2 regions of the Neoaquamicrobium sediminum genome follow, and region 1 is predicted to be linked to the other one. Evidence: predicted binding sites of a transcription regulator. Region 1 holds the regulator's gene; the other holds the start of a gene.
The links. Region 1 encodes PhoB, which activates phosphate uptake and scavenging genes when phosphate is short. Its sites were predicted from a motif close to TGTCATNNANCTGTCAT; they were not measured.

Region 1 (8,120 bases):
CTTCCGTGCCTATGGCGTCGCGGCCATCGTCGCAGCCATCGGCTTCGTCGTGATCCTCTTCTCGATGATCCTCTACAAGGGGCTGCCGGCATTCACCCAGGCCGAACTGTCCCTCAACGTCTATTTCGATCCCGAAGTGCTCTCCGCCGACGAGCCGCCGGTTCAGGGAGAAGGACAATCCGCCGCCGAGTATCAGCGTGCGGTGCTTGGCTGGCAGCGCCAGGTCACCATGCTGAACTGGAACCGGCTGATCGAAGCAGCGATTATCGAAGCCGCTCCCGACGCGCAGGTCGACACGCGCTCGGCGCTCTCCATCGTGGAGACGAGCGAGCGGTTCGTGCTGCGAGACATGTTCATCGAGAACCCGGGCCTGCTCGGCCAGACGGTTGCCGTCTCGCTGCTTGCCTCGGCCAATGCCGACAACTGGCTGAAGGGCAATATCGACCGCTCGCTGCCTGACAGCCAGCAGCAGCTTTCAGCCGATGCGCGCGCGCTGGCCGACCGGCTGCTTGAAGAAGGCAAGATCCGCTTCGCCTTTGCCGGACACATCTTCACAAATGTGGATTCGCGCTCAGCGCCGGCATCGGCCGGCCTCGCGGGCGCTTTCGTCGGTTCGCTCTACATGATGCTGGTCGTCATCGTGCTGGCGGTGCCGATCGGCGTGATGAGCGCTGTATATCTGGAGGAGTTCGCGCCCAAGAACCGGCTTACGGACCTGATCGAGGTCAACATCAACAACCTCGCAGCCGTGCCGTCTATCGTGTTCGGTCTTCTGGGCGCCGCCGTATTCATCAACTATTTCCGGCTGCCACTGTCGGCGCCGCTGGTTGGCGGCCTGGTTCTGACGCTGATGACGCTTCCGACGATCATCATCGCTACGCGTTCGGCCCTGCGTGCCGTGCCGCCGTCGTTGCGACAGGCAGCACTCGGCCTCGGTGCGTCGAAGACGCAAACCGTGTTCCACCACGTTCTGCCGGTCACCTATCCTGGCATCCTGACGGCCACCATCATCGGTGTCGCGCAGGCGCTGGGTGAAACGGCACCGCTGCTTCTGATCGGCATGAACGCATTCGTTGCACAGATACCCGGGACGCCCATGGACCAGTCCTCTGCGCTGCCGGTCCAGATCTATCTCTGGCAGGGCAATGAAAACCGCAACTTCTTCGAAGCGCGCACGTCGGCCGCGATCATCGTTCTGCTAGGGCTGATGCTGACGCTCAACGCCATCGCGATCTTCCTGCGGTCGAGACTGGAGAGACGAAATTGAACGAACATCTGGAAGCGGAGGCCAAGGAAATGCAGATGCCATCCGAGAAGATTGTCGCCAGCACGGACCTCTATTCGATGAAGTCGTCCACGATCCGGACTCCGGATGCCGAGGCACGCCCCGTCCGGGTCAAGGCGCGCGAAGTCTGCGTCTTCTACGGCCCCAAGCAGGCGCTGTTCGACGTGTCGATCGACATTCCCGAAAAGGCCGTCACCGCCTTCATCGGCCCTTCGGGTTGCGGCAAGTCGACGTTTCTGCGCTGCCTCAACCGCATGAACGACACCATCGAAGGCGCGCGCGTCACCGGCCGCATCGAACTGGACGGTGACGACGTCTATGACGCCAGCCTCGACGTCGTGGAACTGCGTGCGCGTGTCGGCATGGTGTTCCAGAAGCCCAATCCCTTCCCGAAGTCGATCTATGAAAACATCGCCTACGGGCCGCGCATCCACGGCCTCGCTTCTTCGAAGGCCGACATGGACGGAATCGTCGAATCGAGCCTGCAGAAGGCAAGCCTCTGGGACGAGGTGAAGGATCGTCTGCAGGAACCGGGCACCGGTCTTTCGGGCGGCCAGCAGCAGCGCCTGTGCATCGCGCGCGCCATCGCTGTCTCGCCGGAAGTGATCCTCATGGATGAGCCGTGCTCCGCGCTCGATCCGATCGCGACCGCCAAGATCGAGGAACTGATCGACGAACTGCGCGAGAACTACACGATCGCCATCGTCACGCACTCGATGCAGCAGGCCGCGCGCGTCTCGCAGCGCACCGCTTTCTTCCATCTCGGCAATCTCGTCGAGGAAGGCCCGACCGACCAGATATTCACCAGCCCTGCCGAGAAGCGGACGCAGGACTACATCACCGGCCGCTTCGGCTGACGATCCCGGAAGAGCCCGAGGAGGCAAACATGGGTGAGCACACGGTCACGTCGTTTGACGACGATCTTGGCCATATCGACCAGTTGATCCGCGACATGGGCGATCTCGCCGGCGCGATGGTCGCCGCCGCGACCCGGTCGCTGTTGCAGAACGACACCGCGCTGGCGCAGAGGGTGATTTCGGACGATGTGGTGATGGATGCCCGTCAGCGCGAACTGGACGATCGCGCCATCACGCTGATCGCCAAGCGCCAGCCGATGGCGCAGGATCTGCGCTCGGTCGTCGGCGCGATCCGCATGGCGGCAGACCTGGAACGTATCGGCGACCTGGCCAAGAACATCGCCAAGCGCGTCAACGCGGTGGGCGAAGGCTCGGCGCCGCGCGGGCTTTCCCATTCCATCGACACGATGGCCCAGATGGTGATGGACCAGGTCGGTGCGGTGATCGCTGCCTATGAGGCACGCGACGCGAAAAACCTTGTAAGCCTGCGCGAAGACGACGAGAAAATCGACGTGCAGTACACGGCCGTCTTCCGCGAGCTGCTCACCTACATGATGGAAGACCCGCGCAACATCACCGCCTGCACGCATCTGCTGTTCTGCGCCAAGAATCTGGAGCGCATCGGCGACCATGTGACCAACATCGCCGAAAACGCGTATTATATCGTGACCGGCCAGCAATTGCCGCTGAACAGACCGAAGCTGGACGAGACGTCTGTGACAGTCGACAGTGAGTGACCGCAGAGAGACCTGTAGATGATTGCACCCAAGATCATGGTGGTGGAGGACGAGGAGCCGTTGGGGGTGCTTCTCAAATACAACCTGGAAGCCGAAGGGTATCAGGTCGAGGTGATCGGCCGCGGCGACGAAGCGGAGATCAGGCTGCGGGAAAGCACACCCGACCTGCTGGTGCTCGACTGGATGGTGCCCGGCATTTCCGGGATCGAGCTGTGCCGGCGGCTGCGGATGCGCCCGGAGACCGAGCGCCTGCCGATCATCATGCTGACCGCGCGCGGCGAGGAAACGGACCGGGTACGGGGCCTGTCGACCGGTTCCGACGACTATCTGGTCAAGCCGTTCTCGACGCCAGAGTTCATCGCCCGGGTCCGCGCGCTGCTGCGCCGCGCCAAGCCCGAGGTGCTTTCATCCGTGCTGAAGGTCGGCGACATCGTGCTCGACCGCGAGACGCATCGCGTGCATCGCGGCAAGTCCGAGATCAGGCTCGGCCCGACGGAGTTCCGCCTGCTGGAATTCATGATGCAGCATCCCGGCCGCGTCTTCTCGCGCGGGCAATTGCTCGACAATGTCTGGGGCGAGACGATCTACATCGACGAGCGCACCGTTGACGTGCATGTCGGCCGGTTGCGCAAGGCGGTCAACAATGGCCGTCTGCCCGATGTGATCCGCACGATACGCGGCGCGGGCTACGCGATCCGCGAGGCATAGCTGCCGATACTCCTGCGCTCCAGTTCCGCTTGCAGGCGGCAGGTGCGCCATGCTTTCCTGCCTTCACTGAGGGAGGAGTGGGCAGGGCCCGTAATCGGTGATGCGTTTTCTTTTCCATGTCGTGCTGGTTGCGGCTGTTCTGGGTCTTGTTGGCCCGGCCCGCGCGCAATCCGGCGAGAGGGCCGTGGAGGTTGCGCGGACCTGGTACCGGCTCACGCTGGAGCTGGTGCGCCATACGCCGACCTACTCACCGCCCGTCGCGAGCCGGTCCCTGGCCTATCTGGGCGTTGCCGCGCAGGAAGCGCTCGCTGGCGGGCGGCCTTGGATGCGTTCTCTGGCCGGCCAGCTCAACGGGCTCGAAGCCTTTCCTCCACGGTCTGAGGGCGTCTACGACGAGGCGGTCGTGTTGCAAAGCGCTCTCACGAACGCAACGCGTCACTTCTTCAGCAATACCGGGCCGACGGGCCAGCGGGCGATGGATGCCATCGGGAAGCGTCTCGACGCTCTGGTCTCGGAGGGCGTCGATGCGGACGTTCTTGCGCGGAGCCTTGCGTATGGGCGCGTGATTGCCGCTCATGTGATCGAGTGGTCCGCCGACGATGGTGGGGCTGTCGTGGAGAACATGGGCTTTCCGCACGACTATGTTCTAACGGAGGGGCCACAACATTGGGTTCCCACCAGCCTTATCGCGCAGCAGCAGGCGCCTTTGCTGCCTAACTGGGGCACCAACCGCACATTTGCCATGCCCGACGGCGCCACATGCGGCGTGCCGCCACCGCCCAATTACAGCGAGGAGAAAGGCAGCGCGTTCCATAACGAGGCCATGGAAGTCTACGAAGCGGCGAAGGGGCTGACGCCGGAGCAGCGGGAGATCGCCCGGTTCTGGTCGGATGACCCAATGCTGTCGCCGACACCGCCCGGCCACTGGATTTCGATTGCGCTGCAACTGCTCGAAGCGGAAGGTGCGGATGCCGAGCGCACAGTCGACGTGCTCGCGCGGCTCGGCATCGTTCTCGCCGATTCCTTCATCGGATGCTGGGAAGCCAAATACCGCTACGATCTCGTGCGCCCGGTGACGTACATAAAACGCCACATTGATGCGAAGTGGCAGCCCGACCTTATCACGCCGCCGTTTCCTGAATATCCCAGCGGTCACAGCACGCAATCGGGTGCTGCGGCCATCGTGCTGGAGGATCTGTTCGGCGCGACGTTTGCCTTCGAAGACGAAACCCATGTGGACGACGGACTGCCGCCCCGGCATTTCGAAAGCTTCCGCGAGGCGGCCGAGGAGGCAGCGATTTCGCGGCTCTATGGCGGGATCCATTATCGAGCTGCCATAGAGCGCGGGCTGGAGCAGGGCTACTGCATTGGCGCTTACACCAACGGGCTGGTGACGCGGAGAGCGGAATGATGCGCCACGTCGTTTCAGCGCTCTTTCTTTCGGTCGGCATTTGCGTACCCGTGCTTGCCGCAGACGGACCGGCCGTGCCGAATTTCGTCGAGGAGACGGCGACTGCCGGTGTCGACGCGGTTTACGAAGGTGACTGGGAGTTCATGGTCGGCGGCGGTGTCGCGGCATTCGATTGCAGCGGAGACGGTTTTGCCGACCTCTATGTCGCCGGCGGCTCTGCGCCGGCCCATTTCTACCGCAATGTCAGCGACGTGGGCGGAACGCTGCGTTTCGAGCGCTTCGAGGCCGGCCTCGAACTTGAAGGCGTGACGGGCGCCTATCCGATCGACATCGACAGCGACGGCATCACCGACCTCGCAGTCCTGCGTGTCGGTGAAAACGTATTGATGCGCGGGCTTGGCGGATGTCGTTTCGAGCGTGCAAACGAGACCTGGGGCTTCGACGGCGGCGAGGCGTGGTCGACCGCCTTCGCCGCCACCTGGGAACGCGGGGCTTCCTGGCCGACATTGGCGGTTGGCAACTACATCGATCGCAAGGAAGAAGGCTTTCCCTGGGGCTCCTGCACGGACAACTGGCTGCACCGTCCCGCCGCCGGTGCGGATCGGTTCGGCACGCCGTTTGCGCTGAAGCCCAGCTACTGCGCGCTTTCCATGCTCTTCACGGACTGGAACCGGTCGGGCACACCGTCGCTGCGCGTCTCCAACGATCGCGAATATTACAAGGGCGGCCAGGAACAGCTCTGGCGCATCGGGCAGGGCGCCACGCCATCGCTCTATACGGCGGAGGAAGGCTGGGAGCGGTTGCGCATCTGGGGCATGGGTATCGCGTCCTACGATCTCGATGCCGACGGCTACCCCGAATATTTCCTCACCAGCATGGCCGACAACAAGCTGCAGACGCTTGCGAGTGGCGAAGGTCCGTCACCGCGGCCCACTTATGCCGACACCGCCTTCGCCAAGGGCGTGACGGCGCACCGCCCCTATGTTGGAGACAATCTGCGGCCGAGCACGGCGTGGCACGCGCAGTTCGAGGACGTCAACAATGACGGCCTTGCGGACCTCTTCGTCGCGAAAGGCAATGTCGCGAAGATGCCTGATTTTGCCGAGGAGGACCCGAACAACCTCCTGCTGCAGCGGCCCGACGGCACATTCGAGGAAGCCGGCGACCGGGCAGGCGTTGCCAGCACGAAGATTGGGCGTGGCGCGGCGTTGGCCGATTTCAACCTCGACGGGCTTCTCGATCTGGTGGTCGTCAACCGATGGCACACCGCTCAGACCTGGCGCAATACGGGGGGCGACACAGGGCGCTGGTTGCAGGTCCGGCTGGAGCAGGATGCGCCCAATCGCGACGCTCTCGGCGCATGGATCGAGGTTCGCTGCGGTGACACGGTGCTGCGCCGCGAGGTGTCGTCAGGCGGAGGGCATGCCAGCGGCCAGGGCGGCTGGCATCATTTCGGGCTAGGGGACGAGGCGAAGGGCGAAATCCGCGTCATCTGGCCCGACGGCGAGGCCGGCGCGTGGCAGGAATTCGATGCGGATGGTTTCTACGTGTTGAGCCGCGGTGCAGCGCCTACCGCCTGGAGGCCGGGTTAGTCGCCATCTGGTTCAGGCGACGGCCTTGTCGGTGGCGGTGCCTGCGGCGAAAATGTCCTGATCGACGAAGGTCAATGCCTGGCGTGCGCAGCCGTCACGTATCAGTGGCGTCTCGTCGGGTTCGAGATCGAACGAGATCGCGGCATTGTGCTGGCCGCCGGCCGTTTTCGAGATCGCGTCGCGCAGCGCCGGCTCGATCACGTCGAAGGCCGAGGATCCAAGCCCGACGATTGCCACCGGCGCCGGATCGAACAGCGCGAACAGGCTGCCGAGGCCGAAGCCGATCGCCTCGCCAGCCTTGCGGAAGGCTTCGCGTTCCCGGCCGTCGTGATCGCGTGCGGCAGCCGCCAGCGCCAGCATTGTCGCGTCGTCGATGTCGGCAGCAGGCTGCGCGTATTCGCTTTCGCCGCGCGCATGCCGGAATATGGCGTAGTTGCCCGCATAGGCCTCTATACAGCCGCGCCGGCCGCAGCGGCACTGTGCGCCATCTGGAACATGAATCATGTGGCCGAACTCGCCGCCCGAGGAATGCGAGCCGGTAAAGAGCTCGCCGCGCAGCACCAGCCCCATGCCGATGCCGTTCGACAGGAGGATGGTGAAGAAGTTGTCGCGGTAGCGGTCGGGCGCACGGCCGCGCAAGGCCACGGCGATCATGTTGCAGTCGTTTTCCACGGTGACCGGAATGCCGAAGGCGATTTCCAGCGCATCGGCGAATTGAATGTCGCTATGCGGCGTGATCGGCGACCACATCAGCTTGCGCGCTTCGGAATCGGTGATGCCCTGGATCGCCAGCGTCATGCGCAGCACCGGGCCGTGGTCTGGCTCCATGCGGGCCAGCAGCCTGCCGACGGCGGCGGTGACGGCTTCAACGAGGCTGCTGGCCGTCATCGTCAGCGTCGCGGGGCGCGAAATATCGTGTATGATCGCCTTGCCCGAATAGTCGATCAAGGAAGCGGAGAGCGAGTTGAGCGAGAGGGCGATGGCGACGACGGTGGCCGCGCGTGGGTTGAGGCCGAGCGCGACCTGCGGACGGCCGCGCTTCAGCGCTGCCGTTTCTCCATTCTTGGCCTGCGCCAGGATGCCTTCCTCGATGAGGTCGGCGGAGATCGTCGATATGGTGGAATTGCTGAGCCCGGTGACGGCGGCGATCTCGGTCCGCGATGGCTGTCCCGCACGCCGCACGGCGGCAATCACCATTGCGCGATTGCGGCGCCGAAGATCGTCGTGGCGTACGCCGACCGTCATGTTCCCATCCTCCCTGGTGCGCCGCCGGTCTAGCCGCCTTCCGGCAGCTTTGCCAGCACCGTGCGGAAGATATTGACACAGGGCTTCCGCTGAGTCATTATTTTTTTCGAGGCTCGAAAAAAAGAGCTTCGCATCTGTTGTAGAGCAAGTGTCATCAAGCGCTCCAACGGGGCGCAGGGAGGAACATCATGAAGAGATTTGCAACCGCCATGCTGGCGGGCGTCGCCTTGTCGCTCACGCTTTCCGCCGCGGCTCATGCCGAAGGCAAGATCATCGGCGTGTCGT
Region 2 (8,120 bases), on a different contig from region 1:
CTTCCGTCGCCGAAGGTCTCGACCGTCCCATCCGGCGCGGTCACCTTGAGGTTGCCGGTCCGAACCAGCCGTTCGACAACACCTTGCAGCAATGTGTTCATGTCACTCGCTCACGTACGTTGCCACCCGTCGCAAGAAAGCCAGATTACGAAACCCCACAGAGTGAAAAAAGTTCCTCTTTTGCGTCAGCGAATGGTCCAGTGAAAAAAATGCCCGGCCGTTTCCGGCCGGGCATCGCGATCAGTTTCGATTGAAGCCGGATCAGGCTTCTTCTTCGTCCCCTTCGAAACCGTCTTCGTTCGGATCGAAGAAGGCGTCGGGACGGGCGTTCTCGTTGATGTCGTCGCCGTAGATGGCTTCGGCCGAATCCAGCTTCTCGCCGGCGGCCTGACGCTCGGCTTCGTCCGCCGAGCGGGCGATGTTCAGCGTGATCGTCACTTCCACTTCCGGATGCAGCGCCAGCGCGACATTGGAAAGGCCGATGGTCTTGATCGGCTGGTTCAGCTCGACCTGGTTGCGGCCGACCGAGAAACCTTCGGCGGTCAGGATGTCGGAGATGTCGCGCGTCGACACCGAACCGTAGAGCTGGCCGGTCTCGCCGGCCGAACGAACGACCACGAAGGTCTTGCCGTCGAGCTTGTCGGCGACCTCCTGGGCCTCGGACTTGCGCTCGAGGTTGCGGGCTTCGAGCTGGGCGCGCTGGCCTTCGAACTTCTTGTTGTTGGCTTCGTTGGCGCGAAGGGCCTTGCCCTTGGGCAGAAGGTAGTTACGGGCAAAGCCGTCCTTGACCTTGACGGTGTCGCCCATCTGGCCGAGGCGGGCAATGCGCTCGAGAAGAATGACTTCCATGATTGTCTCCTGTTCGCGCCCTGGCGGCGCTGATCTGTGGAAACAGGCAGGGAAGCTGTTGGGGGCACGGTTGCCGCCGGGTCGCTGTCCTGCCTGTTCTGGCAGTTAGGGCCGTCAGGCCCAACTCGGATTTATGGTTCCGGTCCCTGCGCCGTTCGCAGAGGCGGGCGAGGGGCGGCGGACCGCCCCTCATATAATCACTTCACGACGTAGGGCAGCAGGCCCAGGAAACGCGCGCGCTTGATCGCCTTGGCGAGCTCGCGCTGCTTCTTCTGGCTGACGGCCGTGATGCGCGACGGCACGATCTTGCCGCGCTCGGAAATGTAGCGCTGCAGCAGCCGCACGTCCTTGTAGTCGATCCGCGGCGCATTGGCGCCGGAGAACGGGCAGGTCTTGCGGCGGCGATGGAAGGGGCGCCGGGTCGGGATCTGGTTGATGTCGACCATTATTCTGCAGCTCCTTCAGACTGTGCCTGCTCGCGCGGACGGCGCGGACCACGGTCGCGGTCGCCACCACGGTCGCCGCCGCGATCGCGATCGCCAAAGCGCGGACGGTCGCCGAAGCGGCCTTCGCGCTCGCGGTCGTCGCGCTTCTGCATCATTGCCGACGGGCCTTCCTCGTGGGCTTCGACGCGAATGGTCATGAAGCGCAGCACGTCTTCGGACAGACCCATCTGGCGCTCCATCTCCTGGATGGCAGCGGCCGGGGCCGTGATGTCCATGAGCGTGTAGTGCGCCTTGCGGTTCTTCTTGATGCGGTAGGTGAGGGACTTGAGTCCCCAGTTCTCGACCCGGCCGAGGGAGCCGCCATTCGCTTCGATCACGCCCTTGTACTGTTCCACAAGAGCCTCGACCTGCTGCGAGGACAAATCCTGGCGGGCAAGAAACACATGTTCGTAAAGAGCCATATTGTCTTGCCTTTCTTCGTTTCTCTGTCCGGTTCCCGGCGGCTAAAGCCTCTGCAACTTCTCTTGTCCCGCATTTGGCGGGCGAAGAAAGGAGCACGACGAGACGGTCGAGAGCGGAGACACGGGAGGCGGAAGAGCTTTTGCCTTCACGCGCGCCATCAGAAGAATGACACGGCCCTCCGTTCAGCCCCCAGCTGGGACCGGCAGATTGGCGGGGTCTATATGGGTATTCCGCTGCTTTTGCAAGCCGGCACTGCCGTCAAGCTTTTGGTCCCACAAAGAATGCCGGCAGAATGTGGCGTCACCACGCGGTTCGGTCCTGCTGTTGCGCAATCAGCGGGGCTTCAAGCTGCGGGAAGAAACGGCTGGCGCCGTGGCGCGCACCGAACATTACGTCGTACTGGATAAGGCGATAGTCGCGTAGCAGCGGGTCGACCACGCTTTGGCTCCAGCCCTCGGTGGGGCTGCCGTTCTTGTCGACGAGCAGATGCCGGTCGATCACATGCCAGCGGTCGTAGGCGGTGCTCAGGAACCCGGTATAGTAGGGGTGCTCCATCCCTGCGGCCTGCAGCAGATGCAGCGGCAGGAAAGCCGGACTCAGTGTCCCGGCCTGCTTCACCGATCCGGTGCGGTTGGACCAGATGACCAGCGGCGTCTCGCGCTCGCGCGTCAGCTTCGTCGCGTCGCCAAAGCGGTTGCTGACCGTGCGCTCCATGAAGCCGGTGGCGACATAGGTCTGACCGAGCGGCGGCAGATGGTCGCCGAAAAAGACGACAATGGTTTCCCGGTCGCGGTTTTCGGCCCATTCGAGAAGCCGGGCGAGCGAACGGTCCGAATCCATCATGCCCTCGGCGAAGCTGCCGATCGCGCCGCGTGCTGCCTCGCCTGCACCGGTTTTCACCGTGACCCGGTCGTCCGGATAGCGGTTCGGCTCATAGGGGCCGTGGTTCTGCAGGGTCACCGCGAATGCGAATATCGGGTCAGCGGAGGCGTCGACTTCCTTGATGATCAAGTCGGTCAACGCTGCATCGGAGGCCAGCCGGCCACGCTTTTCAAGCGGATCTATGTTGTCTTCGGACAGGAAACGGTCGAAGCCGAAGGCTTCATAGACATTGCCGCGATTCCAGAACCAGCTCTGGAAAGGATGCATGGCGAGCGTGGCGTAGCCCTTCTGCGAGAGAAAACTTGCCAGCGACGGCATCTCGCCACGCACATATTGCTGATAGGGGATGCTGCCATAGGGCAGGAAGGCGTTGGAAAAGCCTGTCAGCGCCTCAAACTCCGCATTGGCGGTCATGCCGCCGAACTCCGGCGAGAAGATGTGGCCCGACTGCATGGAGCGTGTGAACGCAATCGGGTCGGGCGTGATGGTCACACCTGGAAGCCGCGTCGGGTCCCAGAACGACTCGCTCATCACCATGACGATGTCAGGCCTGCGCGTCGACGCGTAAGCGACGGGCGCCGACGCCGGGATCGCATTCACCGATGCGGGGCTGTAGCCGGCCGGGGGGCTCACATTGGCCATCGGCACGTTCAGGGCAAATGCCATGACGAGTCCGTTGTGACGGTAATTCGCGGCCTGGTCCCACATCATGGGTTCTATATTGAGGGCGGAGCGCAGCGGCGAATGGCGCGCATAGTCCATCTGCATGGCAAACAGGGCCAGAAGCGGCACAGCCAATGCCAGCCGCACGATTCTTCCCACGGGGCTCGTTATAGGGAAAACCCGCGACCGGAACCACATCGCCGCCAGCGCAGCCCCGGCGGCTATCGTACTTGCGACGATCAGCAGGCCGGCGATGGGGCGCTCTGCGACCATCAGGGGCAGTAGTTCCACGATCTGGCGCGCGTAGAGGAAATCGGTCGGATAGGGCGGGTCGCCAAGATAGAACCGCTTCTGGGAGCCCACCCAGGCCAGCAGCAGAAGCAGGGGAGCCAGCAACAGCACCGACTGGCCACTCCGACGGGTGAAAGCGTCGAGCCCCAGAAGAACGAGAGCGATGGCCGCGATCGTTGCCAGTGCGGGCCTTGTGGGATCAGTGATGAAACCGACGGCGTCGCCTGCGGATCCGCGCAGGATCGTTTCCATAAGGAAGGTCAGCGTCACGGCCGCCAGCATGATCGCCGCCACATAGGCGAAACCATGCGCCAGCCTGTTCAGGCTGTTGAAAGACGAAGTATCGGTTAGGCCCGGAGCGACCGGGTCGACGATGCGGCTCAATCCACGGTTCCTTGTCGCGGGCGCGTGTCATCTAGTTGTCATAAAACTGTCATCCAGGCCAGAGGTTGCCTTGGCCGGCAAAGAAGTTTCGGATCGCAGGCAAAAGCACGACACTTGACCTGTAGCCGCGCTTGCGCCACACGCTGGCGCAAAGAACGCAGGGAGAAACGCCATGTCGATCGCCTTTACCTTTCCCGGTCAGGGCAGCCAGGCCGTGGGAATGGGCAAGGATCTCGCAGACGCCTTTCCCGAGGCGCGGGCGGTCTTCGATGAGGTTGATGACGCACTCGCGCAGAAGCTCTCGACGCTGATGTGGGAAGGGCCGGAAGACGAACTCACGCTGACGGCCAACGCCCAGCCGGCCCTCATGGCGGTGTCGCTTGCGGCAATCAGGGTACTCGAGGCGCGGGGCCTGTCTCTCAAGAACAAAGTAGCCTATGTGGCTGGCCACTCGCTGGGCGAATATTCGGCGCTGGCGGCGGCCGGAACGTTCTCCATCGCCGATACCGCACGGCTGCTGCGCATTCGCGGCAACGCCATGCAAGCTGCGGTTCCCGTCGGCGAAGGTGCGATGGCGGCAATCATCGGTCTTGAGCAGGCCGACGTCGAGGCCGCCTGCGAGGAAGCCGGCAAGGGTTCGGTCTGCCAGATCGCCAACGACAATGGCGGCGGCCAGCTCGTCATTTCCGGCGCCAAGCCGGCGGTTGAGCACGCGGCGCGCATTTGCACCGAGAAAGGCGCCAAACGTGCGCTCATGCTCCCGGTCTCCGCGCCTTTCCACTCGGCTCTTATGCAGCCGGCAGCGGACGCCATGCGCGAAGCGCTGGCAGGTGTGGTCAAGAATGCCCCCGTCGTGCCGGTCGTTGCCAACGTTGTCGTGCGCCCGCTGAGCGACCCGGACGAGATTGCTGCCCGGCTGGTGGAACAGGTGACCGGTCGCGTGCGTTGGCGCGAAACCGTGGAATGGTTCGGGCAGAACGGCGTGACCAAGCTTTACGAGGTTGGGGCCGGAAAAGTGCTTTCCGGCTTGTCGCGCCGCATCGACCGCAACATCGCCACGGCCAATATTGGCACGTCTGTCGACATCGACGCGGCATTGGCCGAATTTGGCCAGGCTTGAGAGAAGGATTTCCCATGTTTGATCTTGGCGGCCGCAAGGCACTTGTAACCGGCGCAACCGGAGGCATCGGCGAAAGCGTTGCCCGCACGCTTCACGCGGCTGGCGCGACCGTGGGGCTGCACGGTACCCGGATCGAGAAGCTGGAGGCTCTTGCCGCCGAGTTGGGCGATCGCGTGAAGCTGTTTCCCGCCAACCTCTCCGACCGCGAGGAGGTCAAGGCGCTGGGCCAGAGGGCTGAGGCGGAGCTGGAAGGCGTCGACATTCTCGTCAACAACGCCGGTATCACCCGCGATGGCCTGTTCGTGCGCATGTCCGACGAGGACTGGGACGCGGTGCTCGAGGTGAACCTGACCGCGGTATTCCGTCTGACCCGCGAATTGACGCATCCGATGATGCGCCGCCGCTTCGGCCGCATCGTCAACATCACCTCCATCGTCGGCGTCACGGGAAATCCGGGGCAGGCCAACTATTGTGCCTCCAAGGCCGGCCTCATCGGCTTCTCGAAGTCGCTTGCCCAGGAGATCGCCACCCGCAACATCACCGTCAATTGCGTTGCGCCCGGCTTCATCGAATCGGCAATGACCGAGAAGCTGAACGACAAGCAGAAAGACGCAATCATGGGGGCCATCCCGATGAAGAAGATGGGGACGGGCGAGGACATCGCCGCATCCGTCCTCTACCTCGCATCCAACGAGGCCGGCTATGTCACGGGGCAGACACTTCACGTCAATGGCGGCATGGCGATGATCTGATAACGGCCATGCGGCGGCGAATTTGGTCTTTGACCGTGAAGTGTTTTCGTGTAATGCCGCCGCTCCATGGCGAATGAACGCCGCCTTCGGGAGCTTCAGGACTGATCAATACGGGCAGGAAATAACCGGTTGAAACCGGGATTATCCCCACCCTATGCTCCCATCTTTCAGCTTGATTACCGGCAATCGTGCCGCTAACGAAGTCCCACCAACTTTTTGAAGTCGAGGGTTTGCAAATGAGCGATACCGCAGAACGCGTCAAGAAAATCGTTGTCGAGCATCTGGGCGTAGATGCCGACAAGGTCACCGAGGGCGCGAGCTTCATCGACGACCTCGGCGCAGACAGCCTCGACACCGTCGAGCTGGTCATGGCTTTCGAGGAAGAATTCGGCGTCGAGATTCCCGACGACGCTGCCGAGACGATCCTGACCGTCGGCGACGCGGTCAAGTACATCGACAAGGCGTCGGCCTGACGCCTTCGCCGCGCGACTTGACCAAAGCCAGATCAGAGTGAAGCGATGAGACGCGTCGTCGTCACCGGTATGGGACTGCTTTCGCCGTTTGGCGTCGGCGTGGAACATGCCTGGAAAGAGATTCTGGCCGGGAAGAGCGCCGCGCGGCGTGTGGACACTTTTGAGGTGGACGATCTTGCCTGCAAGATCGCCCACGTCATCCCCCGCGATGGCGGGGACAATGCGTTCGATCCGGATCGGTTCATGGAGCCGAAGGAGCAGCGCAAGGTCGGCGACTACATCATCTACGGCGTTGCCGCGGCCGATATGGCTCTCAAGGATGCCGGTTGGCATCCGACGAGCGCCGACGACCAGAACGCCACCGGCGTGATGATCGGCTCTGGCATCGGCGGTATCGAAGGCATTGCCGAGAACGCGCTGATCCTGCAGGAAAAGGGGCCGCGTCGCATCAGCCCCTTCTTCATCCCCGGCAACATCATCAATCTCGTATCCGGGCAGGTTTCGATCCGCCACGGCCTCAAGGGGCCGAACCACGCGGTCGTCACGGCCTGCTCAACGGGTGCGCATGCGATCGGCGATGCCGCGCGCCTCATCATGTTCGGCGATGCCGACGTGATGGTGGCCGGCGGCGCAGAATCTCCGGTTACACGGCTTTCGTTGGCTGGCTTCGCAGCCTGCAAGGCGCTCTCCACCGCCCGTAACGACGATCCGCAGAAGGCATCCCGCCCGTATGACAGGGATCGCGATGGCTTCGTGATGGGCGAGGGCGCCGGCGTGGTCGTGCTGGAAGAACTCGAGCATGCCAAGGCGCGCGGCGCGAAGATCTACGCCGAAGTCGTCGGCTACGGTCTGACGGGCGACGCCTACCACATTACGGCCCCGGCTGAAGATGGCGATGGCGCGTTCCGCTGCATGACCGCAGCGTTGAAGCGCGCCGGGCTATCCCCGGCGGATGTCGACTACATCAACGCCCACGGCACATCCACGATGGCCGACACGATCGAACTTGGCGCGGTCGAGCGACTGGTGGGTGATTCCGCCTCCAAGGTGTCGATGTCGTCCACGAAATCTGCGATCGGTCATCTGCTCGGCGCCGCCGGTGCGGCCGAGGCGATCTTCTCGGTACTTGCCATTCGTGACAATGTCGCTCCGCCGACCATCAATCTCGACAATCCCGAGAGAGAAACGGCGATCGATCTGGTTCCCAACGCGCCCCGGCAGCGTCAGATCGATGTTGCGCTCTCCAATTCCTTCGGCTTCGGCGGCACCAATGCGTCGCTGGTGTTCCGCAGGTATGAAGGCTGAGCGGCCACTTCTTCGGCCGCATCGCCAATTTCGCCATATTCCGGCTTAGCTTCGGTTCGCTGAATCGGACAGTGTCGGCTTGAAGGAGTGCCGGGAGGCCATGACGAGCAATCCTGCGGACGATGGCGCTATAGCCAGCCAGCATCAATCCGGGCCCAAGCCCATCGTGCCGAAAAGCGCCAGCGAGGCGCTTCGCCCCCAAGCGGGGACACCTCCGCCGCGTCGCTCGCGCCGTTCCCGCAGCCAGGTCGTCGTTTTTCTGAACTTCCTGATGTCGTCGATCGTGCTGCTGGTCATCGCGGCCTTTGTCGCGGTCTGGTTCGGCAAGACCACCTTCGAAGGCCCTGGGCCGCTGGCGACGCCCGACACGTTCCTGATCAAGCCCAATACCGGCGTCACCGAAATCGCGGACCAGCTTCAGCGCCGCGACATGATCAGCGACGCGCGCATCTTCCGCCTCGGGCTTCGCGCGTATCGCAACGACGGCCGCCTG

Region 2: V1479_RS09630 (LTA synthase family protein) is a predicted target of PhoB. The motif match lies at 4,014-4,030, and genes of this name have one in related genera.

Annotation. Positions count from the first base shown of each region.
Region 1 covers NZ_JAZHFV010000005.1:82,225-90,344, forward strand. The annotation lists gene pstA (phosphate ABC transporter permease PstA) at 1-1,267, shown strand, start outside; gene pstB (phosphate ABC transporter ATP-binding protein PstB) at 1,297-2,142, shown strand; gene phoU (phosphate signaling complex protein PhoU) at 2,172-2,879, shown strand; gene phoB (phosphate regulon transcriptional regulator PhoB) at 2,898-3,587, shown strand; gene V1479_RS15570 (vanadium-dependent haloperoxidase) at 3,688-4,998, shown strand; gene V1479_RS15575 (CRTAC1 family protein) at 4,995-6,590, shown strand; gene V1479_RS15580 (ROK family protein) at 6,603-7,835, opposite strand; gene xylF (D-xylose ABC transporter substrate-binding protein) at 8,024-8,120, shown strand, end outside.
Region 2 covers NZ_JAZHFV010000002.1:884,470-892,589, forward strand. The annotation lists gene V1479_RS09610 (cyclopropane fatty acid synthase) at 1-101, opposite strand, end outside; gene rplI (50S ribosomal protein L9) at 262-849, opposite strand; gene rpsR (30S ribosomal protein S18) at 1,047-1,295, opposite strand; gene rpsF (30S ribosomal protein S6) at 1,295-1,756, opposite strand; gene V1479_RS09630 (LTA synthase family protein) at 2,058-3,977, opposite strand; gene fabD (ACP S-malonyltransferase) at 4,150-5,097, shown strand; gene fabG (3-oxoacyl-[acyl-carrier-protein] reductase) at 5,112-5,849, shown strand; gene V1479_RS09645 (acyl carrier protein) at 6,086-6,322, shown strand; gene fabF (beta-ketoacyl-ACP synthase II) at 6,368-7,627, shown strand; gene mltG (endolytic transglycosylase MltG) at 7,728-8,120, shown strand, end outside.